DNA from 2 places in the Sphaerochaeta sp. UBA5836 genome. Region 2 is predicted to be linked to the other one. Evidence: riboswitches for the same ligand, from Rfam matches in the RefSeq annotation. Region 2 holds a riboswitch; the other holds the start of a gene.

The links. A riboswitch is a leader RNA that binds a small molecule or an ion and turns the genes downstream of it on or off. The one in region 2 is predicted to bind cobalamin.
Region 1: linked by a shared signal. The riboswitch ahead of B3F49_RS11985 (ABC transporter substrate-binding protein) and the one ahead of B3F49_RS01145 (ribonucleoside triphosphate reductase) in region 2 are both predicted to bind cobalamin.

What each region holds. Positions count from the first base shown of each region.
Region 1 is NZ_DJGW01000114.1:47,350-53,235, reverse strand. Features, by position in the region: partial or broken gene B3F49_RS12005 (hypothetical protein) at 1-121, opposite strand, end outside; gene B3F49_RS12000 (lysophospholipid acyltransferase family protein) at 124-795, opposite strand; gene B3F49_RS11995 (ABC transporter ATP-binding protein) at 792-1,562, opposite strand; gene B3F49_RS11990 (FecCD family ABC transporter permease) at 1,555-2,535, opposite strand; gene B3F49_RS11985 (ABC transporter substrate-binding protein) at 2,532-3,404, opposite strand; cobalamin riboswitch at 3,459-3,658, opposite strand; gene rnhA (ribonuclease HI) at 3,698-4,147, shown strand; gene B3F49_RS11975 (chromate transporter) at 4,144-4,698, shown strand; gene B3F49_RS11970 (chromate transporter) at 4,695-5,240, shown strand; gene B3F49_RS11965 (tetratricopeptide repeat protein) at 5,206-5,784, opposite strand; gene B3F49_RS11960 (uracil phosphoribosyltransferase) at 5,784-5,886, opposite strand, start outside.
Region 2 is NZ_DJGW01000015.1:1,237-7,122, reverse strand. Features, by position in the region: gene rnpA (ribonuclease P protein component) at 1-18, shown strand, start outside; gene yidC (membrane protein insertase YidC) at 122-1,936, shown strand; gene jag (RNA-binding cell elongation regulator Jag/EloR) at 1,990-2,685, shown strand; cobalamin riboswitch at 2,756-2,944, shown strand; gene B3F49_RS01145 (ribonucleoside triphosphate reductase) at 3,014-5,089, shown strand; gene B3F49_RS01140 (anaerobic ribonucleoside-triphosphate reductase activating protein) at 5,086-5,790, shown strand; partial or broken gene B3F49_RS01135 (methionine adenosyltransferase) at 5,780-5,886, opposite strand, start outside.

The DNA.
Region 1 (5,886 bases), on a different contig from region 2:
GGAACGAAGTACCGTTCTTCAACTCCGCCTTGAAGCTCAGCTTCTGTACCGAATCTGCATGCTCGGCAATCTCCTGCACCTGGGTCTTGAATTCGGAAAATGCGCGTTGTAGGTCTTCCATGGTCAACTCCAGAATTTGTCGGTCTTGATTTCTCGAATCAAGGCTTCGATTCGTATGCCAAGCTCATCAAGAATGCTCTGACAAGCCTTGTCTCGGTCCACCTCGGCCAACGAAAGAGCCGCTTTGAACTCCATCGGTTTTCCGATATTTGCATAGTAGTTGCGGCTTACCACCGTCATGGTTCTGCCGGCAGTCCTGCTCATCTTGTTTTTCACCCGTCGCTTGGGGGCGATGAGCCCGATGGGGATGACAGGGCAGGGATGGGAAAGGTATATCTCTGCGATGCCCCGTTTGAAAGCCATCAAGGTCTCTTGGGTGTTCAATCCGCCTTCGGGGAAAATGTACACACTCTCTCCTTTTTGCAGGTATGATACCGCCTTTGCAACCACCTGTTTGCGATCTTCCTTGGTGAGAGCCGGAATCTGTTCAGTCCATCCTAGGAACGACCCTACAACAGGAATCCCGAAACCGGGTCCGATGACGATATGCAGCACATCATCGGACAAGGTGGTCACAAAATGCACATCGCTGCTGCTGAAATGGTTGGAACAAAAAATCTTCGGACCGCTTGGAAGCTCGCACTCCTGCCAGGTTTGGAAATCGTAGGAGAGTGCGAGAATGATTTTCACCACCTTGCGGTAGGTGCGATGTAAAAAGAGGCGAAACACATTCATGGTGATGAGGCCTTGTAGGTAGGAAGCCAGAGCATCCGATTCAGGGTCGGATCGTACACCTGATGGGCTTTGATATCATACACATTCTCAAGAAGGCTTTCGGTGAACACCGTTTCGGTGGAACCGTATGCGACAACCTTTCCTTGTTGCAGCACCAACGCTGTTTGGCTGTAAATCTGCACCAGCAAGAGATCGTGCAATACACATACTACCGTATAGCCTTTCTCCACCAAACGGCAGAGCAGTTCCATGATCGAACGCTGATGCTTGACATCCAGATGGTTGACCGGCTCATCGAGCAACAGAATCTTTCCCTGTTGGCAGAGGGCGCGGGCCAGCAGGACGCGCTGTAGTTCGCCTCCGCTTAGTTCGGTTACCAGCTTGTCCTTGAGATGCACGATATCGCATTCCAGCAAGGCTTGTTCAACGCTGTGGTTGCTGTCCTCACCCCCATAGGCATATCGCCCCATGCTGACTGCTTCGGTGACAGTGAAGGCATAGTCGAGCTTGCCGTTCTGGGCGACAAAACCCAGTTGCTTTGCCAGATCCTTTTGACTGAGGGAAGCCACGTTGCGACCTTCGACCAAGACGTTTCCTGCTGCAGGCTTCAAATGTTTGTAGATGAACTTGAGCAGCGTCGATTTGCCGCTCCCATTGGGACCTGTCAGAGCGATGAACGTGCCTCTTGGCAGCTTCAGGTTCAAATCTTCAAAGACAGGATGGGTGTCATAGCCTCCACCCAGGTGTGAAAACTCAAGGCTATCCATAGAAGTACCTCCCGCGGTGAAGCAGGTAGAGGAAGAGGGGAACACCCAACATGCTGGTTATGATTCCCACTGGAAGTTCTCCCGAGGGAAGCAGAATCCTGGAAATGGTATCGCTGGCAAGCAGAAGCAAGCCGCCGAGCAGGCTCGAGGGAAACAACAGCTTCTGATGCTTGGGGCCGATTATCAGGCGGGTGGCATGGGGTGCCATCAGGCCGATGAAGCCGATGACTCCATAGTAGGATACGCATAAGGCGGTGGCAAAGGAAGCAAGCAGCAAAAAAAGCAGGCGGGTCCTTCTCACGGAAAGTCCTCCCGCCCGTGCTGAAAGCTCGTCAAGCAGGAGCATGTCCATGCTCTGGTGATTCAAGGAGAGTGGAATGAACAAGATGATCCATGCAAAAAGAACAACAACAACTTGCCCATAGGTGCTCGATGAGAAGCTTCCCAAGGTCCAGAAAAGGATTCTCTGGTATTGTTCCTTGTGCAGGAACATGAGCAGCGTCATTGCAGCGGAGAGAATGTAGTTCACCGCAACACCGGTGAGCAGCAAGGTGGTGCTGCTGCTTTTGCGTCTGGAGGCCAGGGCTACGATGAAAAGCGTGGTTCCAAGAGCACCAACCAATGCACTCACAGGCAGCCCCAACAGCGGTGCAAGGCCGATGAAGAGGGCTACCGCCACACCGAAGGATGCTCCCGAACTGATGCCTAAAATGAAGGGATCGGCCATGGGATTGCGCAACGCTGCCTGGAAAACCGCTCCGCTGAGCCCCAGGATTGCACCGGTAAGAAAGGATGAGAGAATTCTGGGAAGCCTGAGCTGAAGGATGATATAGGCTTTATTGGCGGATGCGCCTTTTCCCAGCAGGATGGCCACGGTGTCGGAGAGCTTGATGTTTGAAGGTCCCAAAGTCAAAGAGAGGAGCATGAGGGCCAAGGCTGTGCCTGCCAGGACGGGGACCAGCATCCGCTTCATTGCGCCTGCTCCTGATGGATGAGAACAAAGAGTTCTGCAAGCGCCTTGGCACTGCGGGGGCCCTGCCTGCTGATGAGGTCTGCATCGAAGAGCCTGATGCTGCCGCTGAGGTCGGCATACGGCTTGGTAGTGGTAAATTCCTTGAGCGTCTGTTCTCCCGTCTCTCCCCATCTCGGGGATAGCAGAATGACCTGCGGATCGTGGGCCATCAACAGTTCCTTGCTGTATGTCCAATTTTGGGCATCATCGGCAATATTGATCCCCCCTGCAAGCCAGACCATCTCGCTGAGAAACGTATCTTTGGTTGCACTTGAATCGAACGAACCAAAATCCAGGACGATATATACCGTGGGTTTTGGCAAAAGTTCTGCTTTCTGTACAATGGTACGAACATCGTTTTGCATGTTTAGGATCATCAATTCACCTTCCGCCTGTCTGCCGACCCTGTTTGCTATCTCACGAATGAGGGTATAGGTACCTTGAAAATCCTGTTGTGTTTCGAGGGCAAGTACATCGATACCGGCTTTCTGTACGGAAGAAAGAAATTGTTCCGGTACAAAAGCACTGCTGATGACAAGATTCGGTTCCAGCGAAAGCAGAGTCTCAAGCGAAGGGTTGTACAACGTACCCACCGAAGGAAGGGCGGCAGCCTCTTGAGGGTAGTTGCAGTAGTCGCTTCGACCGACCAGCAATGATCCGGCATCCAAGGCATACAAGGTCTCCGTTACATTGGGAGAAAGGCTGACGATCCGCAAACTCTCTTGTTGTGCCGGTTGTTCCTGGGCTCCTCCCGCTGCCAGACGGGGGATGACAAGACAGAGAAACAGTGAGAAAACGAGAAGCAGGTGCTTGAAAGAATTGCTGTGCATAACGCCCCTTGTAACACGGGCATGGAACATACCCTGACCTATACTCCGTAGGCCGTCGGAAATTATCCAATGTCAGGTCTCCTGGCTCAGGCATACCCAGAATCTGCGACTTCCCGCATGCATTGCAATGCAGTGTCTTTTTCAGCAGATTCCCAGCCTCTACAGTGGCGGGACCGCAGGGGCTTGAACCCCTTTCCCTTGGCATGGACAAGCCTATCCTACGGAGTTGTTCATCCATCTGTCAAGAGTTGCCGTGGTTGACCACAACCGACCTCTATATTACTATCCGGCCTATGAAGTACAACCAAATTGAGATCTATACCGATGGTGGGTGCCTAGGCAATCCAGGTCCCGGCGGGTGGGCGTATGTATTGAAGGCTGATGGTGTTTTTGAGAAAGAGGCCAGCGGAAATGAACGGAACACCACAAACAACCGCATGGAACTCACCGCGGTAATCGAGGCGTTGAAAGCGTGCCAGGCGCTCGGCGCTGAGGCAATTGTGATCAACACGGACAGCCAGTATGTGAAGAACGGCATCACCGGTTGGATCAAGAATTGGAAGGTCAACGGTTGGCGGACGGCTTCAAAGGATCCGGTGAAGAACAAGGAGTATTGGGTGGAGCTGGATCGTCTTAATGCAAGTCTTCCCGTCCATTGGAACTGGGTGAAAGGCCATGCAGGCATCGAGGGAAATGAGCGGTGCGACCAGTTGGTCCGCCAAGCGATGGAAGGCCTGGTATGAAAGGCCGTGATGTGAAGCTTTGGGACTTGTACCTCTCGTTCTTCAGAATCGGCGGGCTCACCTTCGGCGGCGGATATGCCATGCTTCCCATGCTTCAGCGGGAGGTCATCACCAAACATGGATGGGTGACCGAGGAAGAAGTGCTGGACATCTATGCCATCGGCCAATGCACACCGGGCATCATTGCCGTAAATACCGCTACGATGATCGGCTACCGCAAGCGGGGCATCCCGGGAGCAATCGTTGCGACCTTGGGGGAAGTGAGCCCATCGCTGATCATCATCTCCATCTTGGCAACGGTCCTGTTACATGTGCAGGATATAATCTGGGTCCAACGGGCGTTTGGAGGGATCAGGGTCGCCGTATGCGCCCTCATAACCCAATCGGTGATTACCCTCGCCAAGAAAAGCCTGATTGATGTTCCCACCATCCTGCTCTATCTGGCCGTAGTGATTTCTACGTTCTTCTTTGCCCTTTCCCCGATTCTGATAGTCCTTTTCGCCATCTTTTTCGGCCTCTGCGTGCAGGCAGTGAAACGGAGGGCCTCATGATATATCTTCAGTTGTTTTGGGAGTTCTTCAAAATCGGGCTCTTTTCCATCGGCGGAGGTCTGGCAACCCTGCCGTTTCTCTATGCGCTTGCAGAAACCCATCCTCATTGGCTGGCAGCCAAACAAATAGCCGACATGATCGCTGTCAGCGAATCGACCCCTGGGCCGATCGGCATCAACATGGCGACCTTTGCAGGATATCAGGCGGCTGGATTGGCCGGTGGCTTGATCGCCACCTTGGGTGAAATTACGCCCAGTGTCATCATCATTATCTTTATTGCTCGTTTTTTGGGAAGATTTGACAAGAACCTGTATGTCAAGGATGCGTTCTATGCTCTCAGACCTGCAGTGGTCGGCCTGATCTCGTATGCCGGTCTGATGTTGTTGTCGGCAACGGTTTTTCCCGATCAGGGGTTCAAGTTGAAGGAAGCCGTACTGTATGCAGTTCTTGTTGTTCTGGTGTTGCGGTTCAAAAAGGTGCATCCCTTGCTCTGGATTGTCCTCGGAGCTAGTGCGGGCCTTCTGTTTGTTCTTCCTTCGTAATAAACGAGAGGGCGCGTGCATACCAACTTTCTTTGCCTGCAAGCTGACTGAGCACAGCAAGGGCCCGCTTCTCATAAGCTTTGACATTGAGTAAGCCAAGGGCGAGACGTTCTGCTGTTTCTCTCTCGTTCCAGCGAAGCGCTGCTTCCATCACCTCGGCCTGTGTTTCATAGGAGCCCGGATCGATGGCAAACAGGCGTTCATACGTTTCCAACGCTTTCTTGTACTGTGATTGTTCACTATAGGCTTGGGCCTTGAGAAGCAAAAAGGAGAGGTTGAAGTCAAACTCACCAAAGGCTTCTTCGCTGAGTTTGACCACCCTCTCATAGTCCCCCTCCAAAAAGAGGGACAAGAGATAGTTGTATCGATACGTGTGGTTGTCCTTGTCTTTCCCGCTTGCCTTCGCAAACGATGCACCGGCTGCCGAAAAATCACGGGCCATGAGTTGCTCATACCCCTCGGATGCAAGCCTTTCTGCCTGATAGGACCGGCAGGAAACGAGCAACAGTGAACAACCTAGAACCAGCAGCAACAGCTTTCTCATTAGTTTTCCAGTACAGTCTTCTCAATCTCCCTCACCTGTGAACGGTAGAGGTTGGTGATGGAACTGCCATAGTCGGCGATGAGCTGGATGATGTTGCGGGGG
Region 2 (5,886 bases):
GTTTTCCTCAAGCCTTAAGACTATTTTTTAGTCTTTCCCACTCCTGTTGTTGCAAAAATTCGTTATGTGCCTATCTTTCCTGTGAACGTTTTCTCACCACACCTCATCATCAGGAGCAGATATGGACAAAAATACCATTCTAGCCATAGTCCTTTCCGTTTTGGTCATTACAATCGGTATGACCATTCAAACCACATTCTTCGCCCCCGCTCCTGTAGAACAGGCAGCCCAGCAGCAAGTAGTCCAGCAACCAAATGCCGCAACCACCACGTTGGAACCCGCCCAGTATTCACAGATTCCCTCCAACATTGCTTGGAACAGCAATCTGCCGGGGTCTTTGGTATCGGTGGGAAATCAGGGTTCCAGTGCACCCTTCACCTTCTCAACCGAGTACTTCATTGTTGAGTTCAATCCCAACGGCGCCTCTGTCTCCTCCTTCAAGCTGAAGAAACACCTTGACAACGGGCAGCCGGTGGAACTGCTTTTCAAAAGTCCACAATCCAACGATGCGTTCCTGCTCTATGCAGGAAAAGACAAGACCAACCCCATCGATGCCAATTTCAGGTATCAGATCAGCGGGAACAAAGTAATTTTCACCCAGGAGTTCGCCCTCCTTTCTGAAGATGGAAAGAGTGCAGGCGATCCGTTCACCATCACCAAGACCTACACCTTCGGCAACGAGGACTACTTGTTCCAGATCGATGTTGCTACCAAGAACAGTGTGAACAAGGCTGTCCCCCTCTCCTTCGAGAATGCTGCCTATACCCTGGCTTTTGAGCCGCAGATCGGCCCGTCGTTTGCTTCTCTTGACAACAACTACAACTACAGAAGGTTCTACATCAAGGAAGATGGATCTTCCAAGAAGAACCAGGTCAAGCTCAGCAATGGTGCCTATACCACCACCAAGCCCCTCTCCTGGGTCGCTTTGGTCGGCAAGTACTTCTCCCTGATTGCTATTCCCGATGCCACCAACTATACCGTCAGCCTCATGGAGGACAGTGATGCAGGCCTGCCGCTTGAATCGAGCATCTTCCTGACCCGGCCTTCCATCAAAAGTGCATCGCAAACCGACACCTTCCGATTCTATGCAGGGCCGCAGCTGAAGGGTGACATGATCATCTACAATGATGCTTCCCTGAACAGTTTCGGGGTAGCCAACCTCCAGCTGGAACAGGCATTGGACAGCAGCTCCTGGCTTGGTTGGCTTGAGACCATTCTGAAGACCATCCTGAACCTGTTGTACAAGGTGATTCCCAACTATGGTGTGGGCATCATCATCCTGACCTTCCTGCTCAAGCTGGTGTTGTATCCCATCTCCAAGAAGGGTATGGAGTCTACGGCAAAGATGGCTTCCCTCTCCCCGAAAATGGCGGAGATCAAGGAGAAGTATCCGGATAATCCGACCAAGCAGAACGAAGAGATGGCTGCTTTGTACAAGAAGGAAAAAATCAATCCGATGGGCGGCTGTCTGCCGATGCTGCTCCAGTTCCCGATTCTCATTGCCTTCTATGGACTGCTCAACAAGCACTTTGAACTTCGCGGAGCCATGTTCATTCCCGGTTGGATTCCTGACCTTTCCATGCCGGATACGGTATTCACCTTTGGTTTCAATCTTCCCTTCCTGGGCAATCAGTTGCACCTACTGCCGATCATTTACACGGTCAGCATGATCTACTCGATGAAAATCACCCAGAATGCCTCGACTTCAGGAAGCCAGCAGGGCATGATGAAGTTTATGACCTACGGCATGCCGTTGATGTTCTTCTTTGTCCTGTACAATGCACCCTCCGGTTTGATTCTCTACTGGTCGGTCATGAACGCACTCTCCATCTTCCAACAGTTGTATACCAACAAGAAGAAGAGCAGGGAGGCAGCAGAGAAGAAGAGCGCCTCTGTGCAGCAATTCCCAGGTCCCAAGGGAAAGAAACGGACCTAGTTCCCACAAGAAATATTATCCGGGGGACCCGGTCCCCCGAACGGAGTAGCTATATGATGAAAGAATTCGAAGGACGTACCGAGCAGGAAGCTATTGCAAAGGCAATAGAAGAACTGCACATTGAACGGGAAGATTTCGATGTGGAAATCGTCGAGCCTGTCCGCAAGGGACTGTTCAAGAAAAGCAATGTAAAGATCAGAATTCACTTTGAAGATGAGAACGATGTTCCTGAAGAGGGTTACGAAGTACAGGGTGCGCAGGATGAGGATGAGGATGAGCTTGATGCTCCGATCAACAGCGACCTTGAGGACAAGCTTTTGCTGTTCGTTGCAACCATTCTTGAGAAGATGGGATATCAGGGCAAGGTATCCATCTCCTTCCGCAAGGCCCGCAAGCTCGGCCTGAATATTGAGAGTGACAACTCCAGTATCATCATCGGCCGCAAGGGTAAGAATCTTGATGCCATCCAGCTGCTGGCCAATGTGTTCGCCGGTCAGATCGACCCTGATTTGAAAGTGATCATCGATAGTGAAAACTATCGCATGCGTCACGAGGAGCAGTTGATCAGAATGGCGTTCAAGACCGCAGAACAGGTAAAAAAGAGCGGCCGGAGCAGATTGCTTGAGCCGATGAACCCGTATGAAAGACGGTTGGTGCATACAGCCCTCAATGATTTCGGGGGAGTGGAGACCAAGAGTGAAGGCGAGGGGCTGTACAAGCAGATTCGAATCACCAATCAAAGACAATGACAACACTGGGGACTTTTGTCCCCCTTTTTTTTTATCAAATGCCTTGACAAGATACAACATCAGTCCTACTGTGAGTAGTGTACCGTATGGTACTAAACACTATATCTTGTGTGTATAGGAAAAGGGAAGTGGGTGAAAAGCCCGCGCGGTCCCGCCGCTGTAAAGGGGAGACTACGCTAACAGCCACTGGAGCAATCCGGGAAGGCAGCGTAGTCGATGAACCTGAGCCAGAAGACCTTGCCTGTACAGACACGCCGTCACGGAGCATGACAGGGGCGTGTGCAATCAAAGCACCGTCTCTTTGTTCATTCTCCGTCAGGAGGAACCCATGCAAAAGCAGGTGGTCAAACGGGACGGGCAGGTGGTTCTCTGCGAGGTTCAGAAAATCATCAATGCAATCAACAAGGCAGCAACTGCTGCTCATCAGGATGTCGATGCCATAAAAGTGGCAGCGTTGGTCCTCGCCAACATGAAGGACGTCAACCCAATTACGGTGGAACAAATCCAGGACCTGGTCGAACAAGCCTTGATGGACAGTGGTGCCAAGGAGACGGCGAAAGCCTACATCCTGTATCGCAGCCAGCGCGAGCGAGTTCGTGAGGGCAATGCTCTCATCAAGGCAACCAATGCGCTCTTTGACTCCTACTTGAATCAAACCACCTGGCAGACCAAGGAAAATGCCAATACCCGTCGATCGGTAAACGGTATGAACAACTTCATTCGTGAACGCTTCACCGAACAGTACTGGCTCAATGAAATCTATCCAAAAGAAATCAAGGCGGCGCATGAAAGCGGAGCCTTCCACCTCCATGACCTCGGATTTTTTGGCCCGTATTGCTGTGGCTGGGACCTGAGGCAGTTGTTGGTCAATGGATTCGGGGGCGTTGATGGAAAGGTCAGCAGCAAACCTGCAAAGCATCTACGTTCATTTCTTGGACAAATCGTCAATGCTACCTTCACCTTTCAGGGGGAGTGTGCAGGGGCTCAAGCCTGGTCCTCTTTCGACACCTATGCTGCTCCATTCATTCGCTACGACAATCTCTCCTACCACGATGTGAAGCAGGCTCTCCAGGAGTTCATCTTCAATCTCAATGTTCCGACCCGCGTCGGATTCCAATGCCCCTTTTCGAATCTGACATTCGACTTGGTCGTCCCATCCTCGCTGCATGATGTTCCGGTTATCAAAGGAGGTGTGGCTCAAACAGAGACATATGGGATGTTTGAGAAGGAGATGGAAATCCTTAATCTTGCCTTCTGTGAAGTCATGGAAGAGGGAGATGCTTCGTCCAGGGTGTTCACCTTTCCGATTCCCACCTACAAGGTAACCAAGGATTTTCCTTGGGAAAGCAAGGTGGTGGATGCCATTTTTTCCATGACCGCAAAATACGGAATCCCCTACTTCTCCAACTATGTGAACAGCGATCTTTCACCCGAGGATGCCCTTTCCATGTGCTGCAGACTCCGCCTCGATACTTCCCAACTCAGAAAACGCGGCGGCGGATTGTTCGGATCGAATCCTCTTACCGGCTCGATTGGGGTGGTAACGCTCAATCTTCCGAGACTGGCTTATGAGACAGGCTCTGAGCAGATGTTCTTCCAAAAGCTGCCCAAGCTTGCAGAGCTTGCCAAACAGAGTCTTGAAATAAAGCGGAAAGTCATCGAAGCCGAGACCGAGCGGGGCATGTATCCGTTCAGCCAAGGATCCTTGGTCGATGTAAAACAAAGGCTTGGCAAGTATTGGGCGAACCATTTCAGCACCATCGGCATCGTTGGGATGGAGGAGGCCTGCCTGAATCTCTTCGGGCGGCAGGGCTCCTTGGTCACCCAAGAGGGACAGGAGTTTGCCTTGCGGGTGCTGGATGAGTTGAGAGAGCTCATCAGTGGCTTCCAGAACGACACGGGCAACTTCTACAACCTCGAAGCCACCCCTGCCGAGGGAGCCAGTTACAGGTTGGCCCGCCTCGATACCATCCTGTATCCCGATATCATTACTGCTGGAGAGAAAGTCGGCTACTATACCAACTCTTCCCAGCTGCCGGTCGGCTATACTTCCGACCTGTTTGAAACGCTGGAAAAACAGGATGCACTGCAGTGCAAGTATACCGGTGGGACCGTTCTGCATCTCTATCTGGCCCAACGGATCAAGGATGTGGAAGTTGCAAAGCAGTTGGTCAAAACGACGTTCAGCCGGTACAAGCTTCCCTACCTGTCTCTCACCCCCACTTTTTCCACCTGCAGGAACCACGGGTATCTGGATGGGGAAGTGGAACAATGTCCCTTTTGCGGATCGGCTACCGAGGTGTGGACAAGGGTGGTGGGATATCTCAGACCGAAGGGGGATTTCCATGCGGGCAAGCAGGAGGAACACCGTCAACGAATGTTTTTTGAGGTAGAAGTATCATGAATATTGCAGGATTGGAAGCTTGCTCCCTGCTTGATTACCCACAAAAGCTTTGTACCGTATTCTTCTGCCAAGGATGCAATTATGACTGCTTCTATTGCCACAACAGGTCACTTTTATGTGAGAAATCAGATGAAATAAGCCATCAAGAGATAGAATCGTTCTTGCTGGAGCGAAAGGGTTTCATAGATGCCGTGGTGGTAAGCGGCGGTGAACCCACGTTGCAGGGAGACCTGCTCTCCTTCATTGAAAGTATCAGGAATCTTGGGTTTGCAGTCAAATTGGATACCAACGGCAGCAGACCTGAGGTCGTAGCACAGTTGCTCGATTCCAACTTGCTTTCGTATGTTGCCGTGGATGTGAAAGCTCCATGTAAACGGTATGCTGAGATAGCAGGCAGAAGCGCCGATGCTCTTGCTGTGAAGCAGAGCGTGGCTCTCCTCAATGGGTACCAAAAGAACCATCCGGACTTTTCCTATGAGGTGAGAACGACTCTTGTGCCAACGTTGTCCATCGAGGACCTCATCTGCATGGTCAAGGAGCATCCTCCGGTTGTACGTTGGTATCTGCAGGAGTATCGTCTTCCCAAGCAGTACAAGCGTGAGGATGAAAAACGAATCAACCTCCCCTGCATGTCACGAAGGGAGGTTGAACTGAATCTCACTATGCTGAGGACGTATCAGCCGAATATGGTCATACGTTGATGATTTGTTCCCAGGGCATGGAGGCTTTACCGAAGTGCCCGTAGTTTACATTCTGCTGATAGATGGGCCTCAGAAGATCGAGGCTGTGAATGATAC